4 regions of the Streptomyces sp. NPDC060366 genome follow, and region 1 is predicted to be linked to each of the others. Evidence: riboswitches for the same ligand, from Rfam matches in the RefSeq annotation. Region 1 holds a riboswitch; each other region holds the start of a gene.

What was found. Region 1 has a riboswitch for cyclic di-AMP ahead of ACFWHU_RS04305 (M23 family metallopeptidase). Riboswitches for the same ligand answer to the same signal wherever they lie in the genome.
Region 2: it holds a riboswitch for cyclic di-AMP, as region 1 does, so the genes downstream of both, ACFWHU_RS20865 (C40 family peptidase) here and ACFWHU_RS04305 (M23 family metallopeptidase) in region 1, are expected to answer to the same signal.
Region 3: it holds a riboswitch for cyclic di-AMP, as region 1 does, so the genes downstream of both, ACFWHU_RS12620 (M23 family metallopeptidase) here and ACFWHU_RS04305 (M23 family metallopeptidase) in region 1, are expected to answer to the same signal.
Region 4: it holds a riboswitch for cyclic di-AMP, as region 1 does, so the genes downstream of both, ACFWHU_RS22560 (transglycosylase family protein) here and ACFWHU_RS04305 (M23 family metallopeptidase) in region 1, are expected to answer to the same signal.

What each region holds. Positions count from the first base shown of each region.
Region 1 is NZ_JBHXDC010000001.1:1,001,594-1,004,792, reverse strand. It holds gene ACFWHU_RS04310 (M16 family metallopeptidase) at 1-1,073, shown strand, start outside; cyclic di-AMP (ydaO/yuaA leader) riboswitch at 1,292-1,458, shown strand; gene ACFWHU_RS04305 (M23 family metallopeptidase) at 1,471-2,274, shown strand; gene ACFWHU_RS04300 (HPr family phosphocarrier protein) at 2,345-2,626, opposite strand; gene ACFWHU_RS04295 (GNAT family N-acetyltransferase) at 2,778-3,199, shown strand, end outside.
Region 2 is NZ_JBHXDC010000008.1:109,131-112,329, reverse strand. It holds gene ACFWHU_RS20875 (ATP-dependent Clp protease proteolytic subunit) at 1-380, shown strand, start outside; gene ACFWHU_RS20870 (hypothetical protein) at 388-693, shown strand; cyclic di-AMP (ydaO/yuaA leader) riboswitch at 1,050-1,233, shown strand; gene ACFWHU_RS20865 (C40 family peptidase) at 1,237-1,710, shown strand; gene ACFWHU_RS20860 (ATP-binding protein) at 1,776-2,207, opposite strand; gene ACFWHU_RS20855 (8-amino-7-oxononanoate synthase) at 2,458-3,199, opposite strand, start outside.
Region 3 is NZ_JBHXDC010000004.1:17,128-20,326, reverse strand. It holds gene ACFWHU_RS12625 (PP2C family protein-serine/threonine phosphatase) at 1-1,309, shown strand, start outside; cyclic di-AMP (ydaO/yuaA leader) riboswitch at 1,606-1,760, shown strand; gene ACFWHU_RS12620 (M23 family metallopeptidase) at 1,772-2,836, shown strand; gene ACFWHU_RS12615 (PrsW family intramembrane metalloprotease) at 2,903-3,199, opposite strand, start outside.
Region 4 is NZ_JBHXDC010000009.1:113,825-117,023, reverse strand. It holds gene ACFWHU_RS22565 (transglycosylase family protein) at 1-744, shown strand, start outside; cyclic di-AMP (ydaO/yuaA leader) riboswitch at 1,003-1,179, shown strand; gene ACFWHU_RS22560 (transglycosylase family protein) at 1,183-1,860, shown strand; gene eno (phosphopyruvate hydratase) at 2,143-3,199, shown strand, end outside.

The sequences.
Region 1 (3,199 bases):
ATCCCGGCGTCCGGGTCTCCCTGGAGGTCCCGGTCTCCCGGCTGCCCAAGGCGCTCGGTCTGCTCGCCGACGCCCTGCGCGCGCCCCTGTTCTCCGAGAGCGAGGTCGGCCGGCTCGTCACCAACCGGCTCGACGAGATCCCGCACGAGCAGGCCAACCCGGCCCGCCGCGCGGCGAAGCAGCTCTCCAAGGAGCTGTTCCCGGCCACCTCGCGCATGTCGCGCCCGCGCCAGGGCACCGAGGAGACCGTCGGGCGCATCGACGCCAAGGGTGTCCGCGCCTTCTACGACGCGCACGTCCGCCCCGCCACCGCCACCGCGGTGATCGTCGGTGACCTGACCGGCGTCGACGTCGACGCGCTGCTCGCCGAGACCCTCGGCGACTGGACGGGCGACACCTCCGAGCCGCGCCCCGTGCCGCCGGTGACCGCCGACGACACCGGCCGCGTGGTGATCGTGGACCGGCCCGGAGCCGTCCAGACCCAGCTGCTGATCGGCCGGGTCGGCCCCGACCGGCACGACCGCGTCTGGCCGGCCCAGGTGCTCGGCACGTACTGCCTCGGTGGCACGCTCACCTCCCGGCTCGACCGGGTGCTGCGCGAGGAGAAGGGCTACACGTACGGCGTGCGGGCCTTCGCGCAGGTGCTGCGCTCGGACCCGCAGGGCACGGGCGCCTCCATGCTCGCCATCAGCGGCTCCGTGGACACCGAGTCGACCGGCCCCGCGCTGGACGATCTGTGGAAGGTGCTGCGTACGCTCGCGGCCGAAGGGCTGACGGACGCCGAGCGCGAGACGGCCGTGCAGAATCTGGTCGGAGTCGCGCCGCTGAAGTACGAGACGGCCGCCTCCGTCGCCGACACGCTCGCCGACCAGGTCGAGCAGCACCTCCCGGACGACTTCCAGGGGCGGCTCTACGCGCGCCTGGCCGAGACCGGCACGGTCGAGGCGACGGCCGCCGTCGTCAGCGCCTTCCCGGGCGACCGGCTGGTCACGGTGCTCGTCGGGGACGCCTCGGTGATCCGGGAGCCGATCGAGGCCCTGGGTATCGGTGAGGTGAAGGTCGTCACCGGCTGAGGCCGACCGGCGCACGAACCACACGGCTCAATACGCACAAACGGAACCCCGGTGACGAACCAGTCGCCGGGGTTTCCCGCTATGTCCGCATTCATAAGGAGGTTGCCTGAATGCCCTGTGGCGTGCGCTACAAAAGGGCCTGTCTGTTTGGTGATTGAAAGATGACCCCTTTAGCGTCGGTCCGGCTGTCCGCCAGAGCCCGCCGCATCCGCGGCACCGGACAGCCATCGCCGAGTCCCCGTCAGGCGCGAGCCTGGGGAGCCGGGGACCCATTCAAGTCCCTGGGGTGAATCGGGGGCCTTCGCGTGATCCGCGGAGGAGCCCGTAGGAGACCTTCCTGCTCCGAACCCGTCAGCTAACCCGGTAGGCGAGAAGGAAGGAAAGGACCAGCCACTTCATGGCGTTCACCCGTGCCACCGGGAAGCACCGTGCCCCGGGCCGAATGACGCGCCGGAGCGCGAACATCGCCGGAGTCGCCACTCTCACCGCGACCGGTGTCATCGGCACCCTCGCCTCCCCGGCGCTCGCCGCCGAAGCGGGCGCGTCCCTCGCCCAGGAGGCCGCCCCCGCCGCCCCGGTCCGCGCCATCGTCATCGACGACTCGCTCGCCGCGAAGATCGACGCCCAGGCCGACGCGCAGCGCCTGGCCGCCCAGAAGGCCGCGAAAGCGAAGGCGGAGGCGAAGGCCGCCGCCCGCGCCGAGGCCGAGGCGAAGCGCAAGGCGCAGGCCCGCGCCAAGGAGGTCCGCGAGGCCAAGGAGCGCGCGGCGCGCGCCGCCGAGCGCGAGCGCCTGAACGCCTACCGGCTCCCGGTCGCCGGCTCCTCCGTCACCACCGGCTACCGGACCGGAGGCGCGCTCTGGTCCTCCGGCAGCCACAGCGGCGTCGACTTCCGCGCCGCGTCGGGCACTTCGGTCGTGGCCGTCGGCGCGGGCACCGTCGTCGAGGCCGGCTGGGGCGGCGCCTACGGCAACAACGTCGTCATCCGTATGAACGACGGCACGTACACCCAGTACGGACACCTCTCCGCGGTCGGCGTCAGCGTCGGCCAGAGCGTCGCGCCGGGCACGTCGATCGGCCTCTCGGGCTCGACCGGCAACTCCACCGGACCGCACCTGCACTTCGAGGCCCGGACGAGCGAGGAGTACGGCTCCGACATCGACCCGGTCGCGTATCTGCGCGCGCACGGCGTCGGCGTCTGAGCCGGTACCCACCAACGACGAAGGCCCCGGCGTCCTGCCGGGGCCTTCCTCGTGTCGTGCGTGAGCGGGGTCAGACGGTCTCGGGAAGCTCGTCCAGACCCTCGGCGACCAGCTTGGCCAGCCGGTCGAGCGCGACGTCCGCGCCGTCCACGTCGGAGGTCAGGACGATCTCGTCGCCGCCCTGCGCGCCCAGTCCCAGCACGGCGAGCATCGACGCCGCGTTGACCGGATTGCCGTCGGCCTTGGCGATCGTCACCGGCACGCCGGAGGCCGTGGCGGCACGGACGAAGATGGAGGCGGGACGGGCGTGCAGGCCCTCGGCCCAGCCGACTTTGACGCGGCGCTCAGCCATGGTGTTGCCCTTCAAGTCACAGTTGTTGTCTAGACCAGTGTGCCACGAGGCCCCGGAGGGACCGGCGAGGCACCCCTGGGTCCACGAGAGACCCCAGCCTGCCCCGGCCGGGGACCCGCCGCTACCCGTGTGCGCGCCGTAGGCTCATCCCATGACGACGCCGTCACAGCACGCCTACCCCGATCACTGGGAAGCAGACGTGGTCCTGCGCGACGGAGGCACCGCGCGCGTGAGGCCCATCACCACCGACGACGCCGAGCGGTTGGTCAGCTTCTACGAGCAGGTCTCCGACGAGTCGAAGTACTACCGCTTCTTCGCGCCCTATCCCCGGCTCTCCGACAAGGACGTGTACCGCTTCACCCACCACGACTACGTGGACCGGGTGGGACTCGCCGTGACCGTCGGTGGCGAGTTCGTCGCCACCGTCCGCTACGACCGGATCGACGCACAGGGCATGCCCGCCTCCGCGCCCGCCGACGAGGCCGAGGTCGCCTTCCTCGTCCAGGACGCGCACCAGGGGCGCGGGATCGCCTCCGCGCTCCTCGAACACATCGCGGCGGTGGCCCGCGAGCG
Region 2 (3,199 bases), on a different contig from region 1:
CGATGCAGGTCGTCGGCTGCGACGTGGCGACCACCTGTCTCGGCCAGGCGGTGTCGACCGCCGCCGTCCTGCTGGCCGCCGGGGCGCCCGGCAAGCGGATGGCACTGCCCGGCGCGCGTGTCGTACTCCAGCAGCCGGGGATCGAGGAGCCCGTACGCGGCCAGCCGTCCGATCTCGCCATCCACGCCGAGGAGTTGCTGCGACTGCGGGCCCTGATGGCGCACATGCTGGTGCGGCACACCGGCCGGAGCGCCGAGCGGATCGACAACGACATCGACCGGGACACGATCTTCGACGCGCCGGGCGCCCTGGAGTACGGCCTGGTGGACCATGTCGCACAGGACCGCAGGGCGTCCCTCGGCCTCAACTCCCCCCGGTGAGCGCCCGATGCTGCCGGAACTGCCGCCGCTGCCCGCGCTGACCCGCGCCGAGGGCGACTTCGTCGACAGTTATCTCCAGGTCGTCGACCTGGTGGGCCGGATCAATCCGTCGCGGGGCGACGACACGTACGGCGCGCTGCGCGCCGCACAGGCCCTGGTGGCCAGGGCCGCCGAACTGCGCGACGCGCTGACGCTGATGCACGCCAGAGGCGAGAGGGAGTTGCACACGCCGACCCTGGACCGCGCCCTGCGGGTGCTCGACGGGGAGCGCAGGGCCGGGCGTGTCACCATGCCGCCCGGCCCTGCGACTTGATACGGGCCCGGCCCCACGGACCCGCGACACGACACGAACCGGCGGCCGACCGCCCCGTATGGACGCGTCCGTACGGGAATTGCCCGCTCGTTCGGCGTATCGACGCGCCCGCCGAGATCGGGACGGCGAGTTGCGACGGGTGATCGGCCGTCCGGCCGTAACACACCGCTGCGTCGCAGGTACAGCGCGTGAGTGGTCATATCAGCCGTTCACCGAATCGCCCACAGGGGCCCAAATAGCCCAAAAGTGACGAGGGTCACATCCAGTCGTTGCGGCTCGGAATTTCGCTGATGCCGCGTCAAGATCCGTTGGACGACAAGCCCCCGCCACCTCGGCGGGGCGGTCCGGGTGGACGCCGAGTCCTGCCGCCGCTCCGGATGACTGGTCGACACGAGTGGATCGGCAGGAGTGGAGGACCCGAGCAGTTCGGGGCGTTCCGACCATGGACCGCTCCTCGGGGTGAAGCCGCGCGAGCGGCCGGACATCTTCGCCTGTCCGAACCCGACAGGTCATCCTTCACAGGCGGCTGACGAAGGGTTGCGCATGTCCGCGCAGACGCATGTCCCGTCGCTGCTCTCCCGGGCCGGTACCGCATCGGTCCTCCTCGCCGCCGTCGGCGGCACGATGCTGGCGCCCGGCGCCGTGTCCGAGGCGCACGCCCAGCACGCCGCCGCCGCCAAGGCTCTCCATGTGGCCGCTTCCAAGAAGGGCGCGCCGTACAAGCACGGGGCGGCTGGTCCGCACCGGTTCGACTGCTCGGGCCTGACGGTGTTCTCGTACAAGAAGGCGGGCAAGTCGCTGCCGCGCACGGCGCAGCAGCAGTACAACAAGTCGCGCCACATCCCGGCCTCCAGCCGCAAACGGGGCGACCTGGTCTTCTTCCACTACGGAAACAGCGTCTACCACGTCGGGATCTACGCCGGAGCCGGCAAGATCTGGCATTCGCCGAAGTCGGGCCAGGTGGTGCGGCTGGAGCGCATCTGGTCGAAGAGCGTCTGGTACGGCCGCGTCCGCTGACGCCCGGCGGGTGGCGGGCCGTGCGCGGTAGCCGGTGCGCTGTTCCGGTGCGCGGGTGCGGCGGGTCAGCCCGGGGCGGGGACCGTCCAGGGCAGGGTGATCCAGACCGTCTTGCCGCCGTCCGCCGTGGGAGTGACGGACAGTCCGCCGCCGTACTCGGCGGTCAGCGCCCGGATGATGACCATGCCACGGCCGTTGTCCTGCTGGACCGCGGCCGGGAGCCGCCGCGGCCACCGCGGATGGCTGTCGGTGACTCCGACGCGCAGCCGTTCGTCGCGCTCCAGCGTGACGTCGACCGTGAAGGTCGGTGACGTCCCGAAGGTGTGCTGCACGGCGTTGGTCGCCAGCTCCGAGATGATCAGGCGAACCGTTTCGGCGGTCTCGGCGTCGTCGGGCAGGCCCCACTCCGAGAGGACGCGCGCGACATATCTGCGTGCCTCCGGTACCGAGGCGGGATCGCTCGGCAGGGTGACGGATGCTTCCTGATGGTCTGCCATGGCGACGCTGTCCCTTTCCCACCGGGACGCAGACCGACCTACGGCAGATGCCCGCGAGTACGTCCCCGGATTGCGCTTCGCGACACACTGCCATCAACGGCACCCGGCGCACGGGCGATCCGCCGGGATACGGCCCCGGTTGTCGCTCTAAGCGGTGAACCCTGCTACGCGCAAACGTATTTGAGCGGGCTCAAGTTTCCGGCCCCGGCGACCGAGGTGGGACACCCGTGGGCGGGCACCTACGCGTGCGTCAGACGGCCCGCCCCACGGCACCGGCGGGCGCGGTCGCGACGATCGTCGCGAGCGCCGCGGCGACCTGCCGGTCCGTCAGATCCGCACGGGCCGTGAGCCTGATCCGGGAGATCCCGTCCGGCACCGACGGCGGCCGGAAGCAGCCCACCACCAGCCCCGCGGCCCGGCAGTCGGCGGCCCAGCGCACGGCCGCGTCCGGGGAGGGCGCCCGGACGGAGACGACGGCCGCGTCCGGGCGTACGGCGGTCAGCCCCGCCCCGGTCAGCCCCTGGTGCAGCGCGTGCGCCACCGCCCGCGCCCGGACCGCCAGCGACGGGTCCTCGCGCAGCAGCCGCAGGCTCGCGAGCGCGGCGCCCACGGCGGCCGGCGCCAGTCCGGTGTCGAAGATGAACGACCGCGCGGTGTTGACGAGTTGGTCGATGACCCGGGCCGGCCCCAGGACCGCGCCGCCCTGGCTGCCCAGCGACTTGGAGAGCGTGACGGTGGCGACGGTCCCCGGGTCGCCCGCCAGACCCGCCGCGTGGACGGCGCCACGGCCGCCGTCGCCCAGCACACCGAGACCGTGGGCGTCGTCCACGAGCAGCGCCGCGCCCCGCGTACGGCACACCTCGGCCAACCGCGCGAGCGGCGCCGCGTCGCCGTCCACCGAGAACACCGAGTCGCTGACGACCAGGGCCCGCGAACCCTCGCGCGCTTCGAGCGTCTTGTCCACGGCCTCCGGGTCCGCGTGCGGTACGACG
Region 3 (3,199 bases), on a different contig from region 1:
GACCAGGCTCCGCAGTCTCAGGAACAGCGTCGAGCGCGGGATCCGGCGTAGCCTCCGGCGCGCCGACGCCGGCTTGGGTGAGGCGAGCCGGCCGCCGGAAGACCCCGACTGGGACGACTCCTTTTCCCCCGGCGGGCGTCCCTCCGGCTCCGGTTTCGACCGCCCCCGCAGGGCCAGGCGGCGGCGCGCCCGGCACCGCGCCCGCTCGCCGTATCCGATCGTGGAACTCCTGCCCGGCCTGATCATCGTGGTGGCGATCGTGCTGGACCAGGTGACCCCGACAGCCTTTACGGCTTCCCCGCTCTTCGCGGCGGCGCCGCTGGTGGCCGCCCCGTTCTTCTCGCTCGCGCGCACCCTCGTTGTCGGCATCGTGTCGACCCTGGTCTTCCTGGGGCTGCATCTCGGGACGGGGAATCTGCAGGACACCGCGACGATCAGTCAAGCGCTGAACGTCTTCACGGTCTCCGTCCTCGCGCTGGCCATCAACGGGGTCGTACGCCGCAGCGGTGAACGTCTCGCCTCGGCGCGGGTCATCGCCGAGGCGGCCCAGCGCGCCGTGCTGCCCACACCCGCCGCCCGCATAGGCGGGCTGCACATCGCCGCGCGTTACGAGGCGGCCGAGGAGGGCGCGTTCATCGGCGGTGACCTGTTCGCCGTCCAGGACACGGCGTACGGGGTACGGCTGGTGGTCGGTGACGTACGCGGCAAAGGCATGGGCGCCGTCGAGACCGTGGCCGTCGTCATCGGCGCCTTCCGCGAGGCCGCCGAGCAGGAGAGTTCGCTCGAAGGGGTCGCGCAGCGGCTGGAGCGGGCACTGGCGCGCGAAGGCACCCGGCGCAGCGGGATCGATTTGTTCGAGGGCTTCACCACCGCCGTCCTGGCGGAGATCCCGCATGTCGAGGGCATGGTGCGGGTGGTCAACCGCGGGCACCCGGAGCCGCTGGTGCTCGCCGCCGACGGCGCGCTGACGGTGCTTGCCCCCTCCGACCCGGCGCTGCCGCTCGGGATGGGCGAGCTGGGGGCCTGGCCGGACCGGGCGGACGAGGTCCCGTACGTGTCCGGGTCGACGCTCCTGCTCTACACGGACGGTCTCACCGAGGCGCGCAACGCGGCGGGCGTCTTCTACGACCCGCGCGAACGGCTGGCGGGACGGATCTTCCCCGGCCCCGACGAGCTGCTGGAGGCGATCGTCGGCGACGTACGGCTGCACACCGGCGGCGGCAGTACGGACGACATGGCGCTGCTGGCCGTCAGCCGGCCCACCGCGCGGCAGCCGGAGCGGCGCAGAACGATGCCCGTCGTGCCGTGAGGCGGCTCGTCGCGCCGCCCGCCCCGCACCCCGTCGTGCCGTGATGTCATCTCGACCGGCACGCTGTGTAGTTGAGGCGCACCGCTCCGCATAACATTTGACGCACCGTCAGTTCGAGTGTGTGATCGCACACGGCCTAAGAGTCGATCAACTCGCCCGATTACGCCCGCTTGTGGCCCGGTTGATCCCGGCCGTCATCGCTAACGATCACCCGGAACAGCTTGGAATAAGCCCCGGTCGTCTATTAACGTTCGATAACGCAGCGCGGTTGTCCCAGCCGTCGAAAGAGACGGCACCGTGCGCACGCGCCGAATTCCGCAAGGAAACCGGGGAACCACCAATTGGGGTGAATCGGGCGCCTCTTGCTGCCTCGTGCGGTCAAGAACGCTCGTAGGAGACCTTCCTGCTCCGAACCCGTCAGCTAACCCGGTAGGCGAGAAGGAAGGAAAGGAGAGCGCCCCAGTGGCGTCCAACAGGCCTGCCCCCGAAGCCTCAGCCCCGGCCCATTTCGGCCCCGGCAGCCGGCTCACCGGCACCGATCACAGCAACGGCGAGGCGAACAGGGACTGGGAGGAGTGGAATCCCACCGCGGACTCCATCCGTCCCGTACGCGGCAAGCACCGTGTCGCCAAGCAGCGCAACGCTCTCGCCCGCAGCTCCACGGTCCTCGGAGTAGGCGTCATCGCCGCGGTCGGCGCGGGAGGCATCGCCTCCGCCCAGGACAAGCCCGCGGTCTCGATATCACTTCCCGACGCGATCTCGGACAGTTTTCCCGACGCCAAGTCTCTTCCCGGCGTCGGGTCTTTCATGTCCGACGGGGACAAGAAGAACGACGAGACGCCCTCCCCGCTCACCACGGCGGCCCTCACCGCCGCTGACGCCCAGCAGGGCACCACCGACTCCGGCGAGGCGCTGCGCGCCCGGATCCTCCAGCAGGCCGAGCAGCAGCAGGCCGAGGCCGACGCCGCCCAGAAGGCGAGCGCCGAGACGGCCGCCGCCGAGACGGCCGCGGCCGAGGCCAAGAAGCAGCAGACCGACGCGCAGGAGAAGGCCGCCGAGGCGAAGCGCAAGGCCAAGGAAGCGGCGGAGGCCAAGGCGGAGAAGGAGCGTCTGGAGAAGCTGGCCGCCAGCTTCTCGCTGCCCACCTCCTCGTACACGCTCACCTCCACCTACGGCCAGACCGGCTCCATGTGGTCCTCCGGCCAGCACACCGGCCTGGACTTCGCGGCCCCCACGGGCACGCCCACCAAGGCCGTGCACAGCGCGACCGTCAAGTCGGCCGGCTGGTCGGGGTCCTACGGCTACCGCGTCGTGCTGGAGCTCGAAGACGGTTCGGAGATCTGGTACGCCCACCTGTCCTCGATGACGGTCAGCGCCGGCCAGAAGGTCACCACCGGCGAGACCATCGGACGCGTGGGAGCCACGGGCAACGTCACCGGCCCGCACCTGCACCTGGAGGTGCACACCGCGGGCGGCAGCGGGATCGACCCGCTGAGCTGGCTGCGCAGCAAGGGCCTCGCCCCCTGACCGGATCCGGACCAGGGTCGGATGATCCGGCCCTGTCCCCTCCGGCTTGATCCGAAGAAGCAGGACTCAGCTCCGATACGGGTTGTAGCCGCCGTAGTCGATGTACGGCGGCGGCGTCCACACCCGCCCCGTCGCCCGCGCCGCGTAAGCCAGCGCGGGCGACGCTATTTCCCGGCGCTGCCACATGTGGTGCAGCAGCTCCTGCTCGCGCTCGACGTAGTCCGGGCCCGCCGTGCCGCGCCCCGCCCGGTGGCGCAGGAACGCCAGGGACGTCGCGAACGCCTCGTACTCACCGACCGTGCGGGCCGCGTCGGCCCCGTAGCCGCGCCCCGCGACGGTGCGCGCGATCGAGCGCGCCCGCAT
Region 4 (3,199 bases), on a different contig from region 1:
GGGTACTACGGCGGACTCCAGATCTCCCAGGAGACCTGGGCCGACTTCGGCGGTACGACGTACGCCCCCACCGCCGACCAGGCCAGCCGCAGCCAGCAGATAGCCGTCGCGGAGAAGATCCTCGCCGCGCAGGGACCGGCCGCGTGGCCGACGTGCGCGCTCATCACCGGCCTCACGGCGGACGCCGATACGGACGGCGAGCCCTCCGGCGACGCCACGCAGAAGCCCGAGACGCCCGCGGAGCCCGAGCCGAGCGAGACGGCCGTCCTGCCCGCCGCTCCCGAGTCGACGCCCCCCTCGGGTCAGTTCGGCCGGGACTCCGCCTCCGGGGCCGAGAAGCCCGCCACGCGGGAGTCGAGCGCGAAGCCGAGCACCGAGGCCGGCAGCGGCCAGGGCAAGCACCGCGGTGAGGCGGCCCCCGAGAGCGGCGCGACGGCCGGTTCGGGCGAGTCGGCCGAGACCGGTACGGACGGGTCGACCGAAGCGGGCAAGCCGGGCAAGTCCGGCGAAGAACGCGAAAGTGGCCGTCATGCCTCACGGGGTGACGGTTCGGCACGCGGCGACGACGCCGCCGACGGCTCGTACACCGTCCGCTCCGGCGACAACCTGTGGGCCATCGCCGACGAGCAGAAGGTGGAGGGCGGCTGGCCCGCCCTCTACGAGGCGAACCGCGAGGTCGTGGGGTCCGACGCCGATCTGATCCTGCCGGGCCAGAGCCTCGATCTGACCGCGAAGCAGGGGTAGTTAAGCGGGCTATGTCCGCATCTGGGCAAGTGAGACAAGCGTCTCTTCGTCCCAACTGACACGGTCTGACCGGCAGCTCACCCCGGTCCCTTCCCGACCTGCGTAAACAGAGGTTTCCTCGCGGCAGGATGGGCGAATCATCCCGGATGTTCCGTCTTTGAACATCCGGGATGTCTGTGTTTACGGTCTGAACCGCTCGCACCGCGGGCACCGTCGACCGTCACGCCGAATCCTGCCGTCGGTCGGGGGGAGTACTCGTCGCGTCAAGCGCCGAAGGCAGGAGCGGGGGACCCAAAGGTAAGTGCCGGTCATCACGGCCGGCTCGGGGTGCAGCCGTGCGCAGGGGGACGTGAAGACGTTCCCGGGTCGCACGGCCGGGCAACTCACTTGGCCCGAACCCGACAGCTCACCTCGTAGGCGTCGGTGAGGAGATCTCGCATGCTGTTTTCCAGCAACTCCGGCAAGGGCAAGCACCGCCGTCCCTCCAAGACCGTCCGCTACGCCACGCTCGCCGGCATCACCGGTGCCGCTGTCGCGGCCCCGCTGATCGGCGCCACCTCCGCCTCCGCCGCCACCACCTCCGAGTGGGACGCCGTCGCCCAGTGCGAGTCCGGCGGCGACTGGTCGATCAACACCGGCAACGGCTACTACGGCGGTCTGCAGTTCTCCGCCTCGACCTGGTCCGCGTACGGCGGCAGCGCCTTCGCCTCCAGCGCCGACCAGGCCTCGAAGTCCCAGCAGATACAGGTCGCCGAGAAGGTCCTGGCGGGCCAGGGCAAGGGTGCCTGGCCGAGCTGTGGCGTGGGCCTGTCCAACGCCTCGAACGACGCCGGCTCCGCCGGCCCGGCCCCGGAGCAGTCCGCCCCGAAGGCCCAGCCGGCCCCGCAGAAGGCCGAGCCGCGCGCCGAGCAGGAGCAGCCCGCCTCGCGCGGTGAGACCCGCGGTCCGGTCAAGAAGGGCGACGGCGAGTACAAGGTCAAGGCCGGCGACACCCTCTCCAAGATCGCCGAGGCCAAGAAGGTCGAAGGCGGCTGGAAGAAGCTGTTCAAGCTGAACAAGGACATCATCGAGAAGGCCGATGTCATCTTCCCGGGTCAGCAGCTCCACCTGAGCTGACCCGTTCCCCAGAACCCGGCCCCGGCCCGGCGCGCCTCACTCCCCCCGGACGCGCCGGTCCGGGGCCGGGGCCTGTCACGGGCCCGGACCCCGTCCGCCACGTGAACCCCACGACAACGGCGTGAACCCGTGACAATCGCGCGACATTCGTCGCCCACCACGCATTCCGGACTCTTTTCGTCCCAGCGGGCGGGCATCGGCCGACCGCCGCCCGGGAGCCGGTTAGGCTCATGCCGCGGGGCCAATGAGGCCCCGCACCAACGCGTCACATCCCAGAAGGAGATGCTCGTGCCGTCCATCGACGTCGTCGTAGCCCGGGAAATCCTTGACTCCCGAGGCAACCCAACGGTCGAGGTCGAGGTCGGCCTCGACGACGGCAGCACCGGTCGTGCTGCTGTCCCCTCCGGTGCGTCCACCGGCGCGTTCGAGGCCCTCGAACTCCGCGACGGTGACCCGAACCGCTACCAGGGCAAGGGTGTCGAGAAGGCCGTCCTTGCCGTCATCGAGCAGATCGGCCCGGAGCTCGTCGGCTACGACGCCACCGAGCAGCGGCTGATCGACCAGGCGATGTTCGACCTGGACGCCACGCCCGACAAGTCCTCGCTCGGCGCCAACGCGATCCTCGGTGTCTCGCTGGCCGTGGCGCACGCCGCCTCCGAGGCCTCGGACCTGCCGCTGTTCCGCTACCTCGGCGGCCCGAACGCGCACCTGCTGCCCGTGCCGATGATGAACATCCTCAACGGCGGGTCGCACGCCGACTCCAACGTGGACATCCAGGAGTTCATGATCGCGCCGATCGGCGCCGAGTCGTTCTCCGAGGCCCTGCGCTGGGGCGCCGAGGTCTACCACACGCTGAAGAAGGTCCTGAAGGAGAAGGGGCTCTCCACGGGCCTCGGCGACGAGGGCGGCTTCGCGCCGAACCTGGAGTCCAACCGCGCCGCGCTCGACCTGATCCTCGTGGCCATCAAGGAAGCCGGCTACGCCCCGGGCAAGGACATCGCGCTCGCGCTCGACGTGGCGGCCTCCGAGTTCTACAAGGACGGCTCCTACGAGTTCGAGGGCAAGTCCCGCTCGGCCGCCGAGATGACCGAGTACTACGAGGAGCTCGTCGCCTCGTACCCGCTGGTCTCCATCGAGGACCCGCTCTTCGAGGACGACTGGGCCGGCTGGAAGGTCCTCAACGACAAGCTGGGCACCAAGGTCCAGATCGTCGGCGACGACCTCTTCGTCACCAACCCCGAGCGTCTCGCCCGCGGCATCGAGGAGGGCTCGGCCAACGCCCTGCTCGTCAAGGTCAACCAGATCGGTTCGCTGACCGAGACCCTGGACGCGGTCGAGC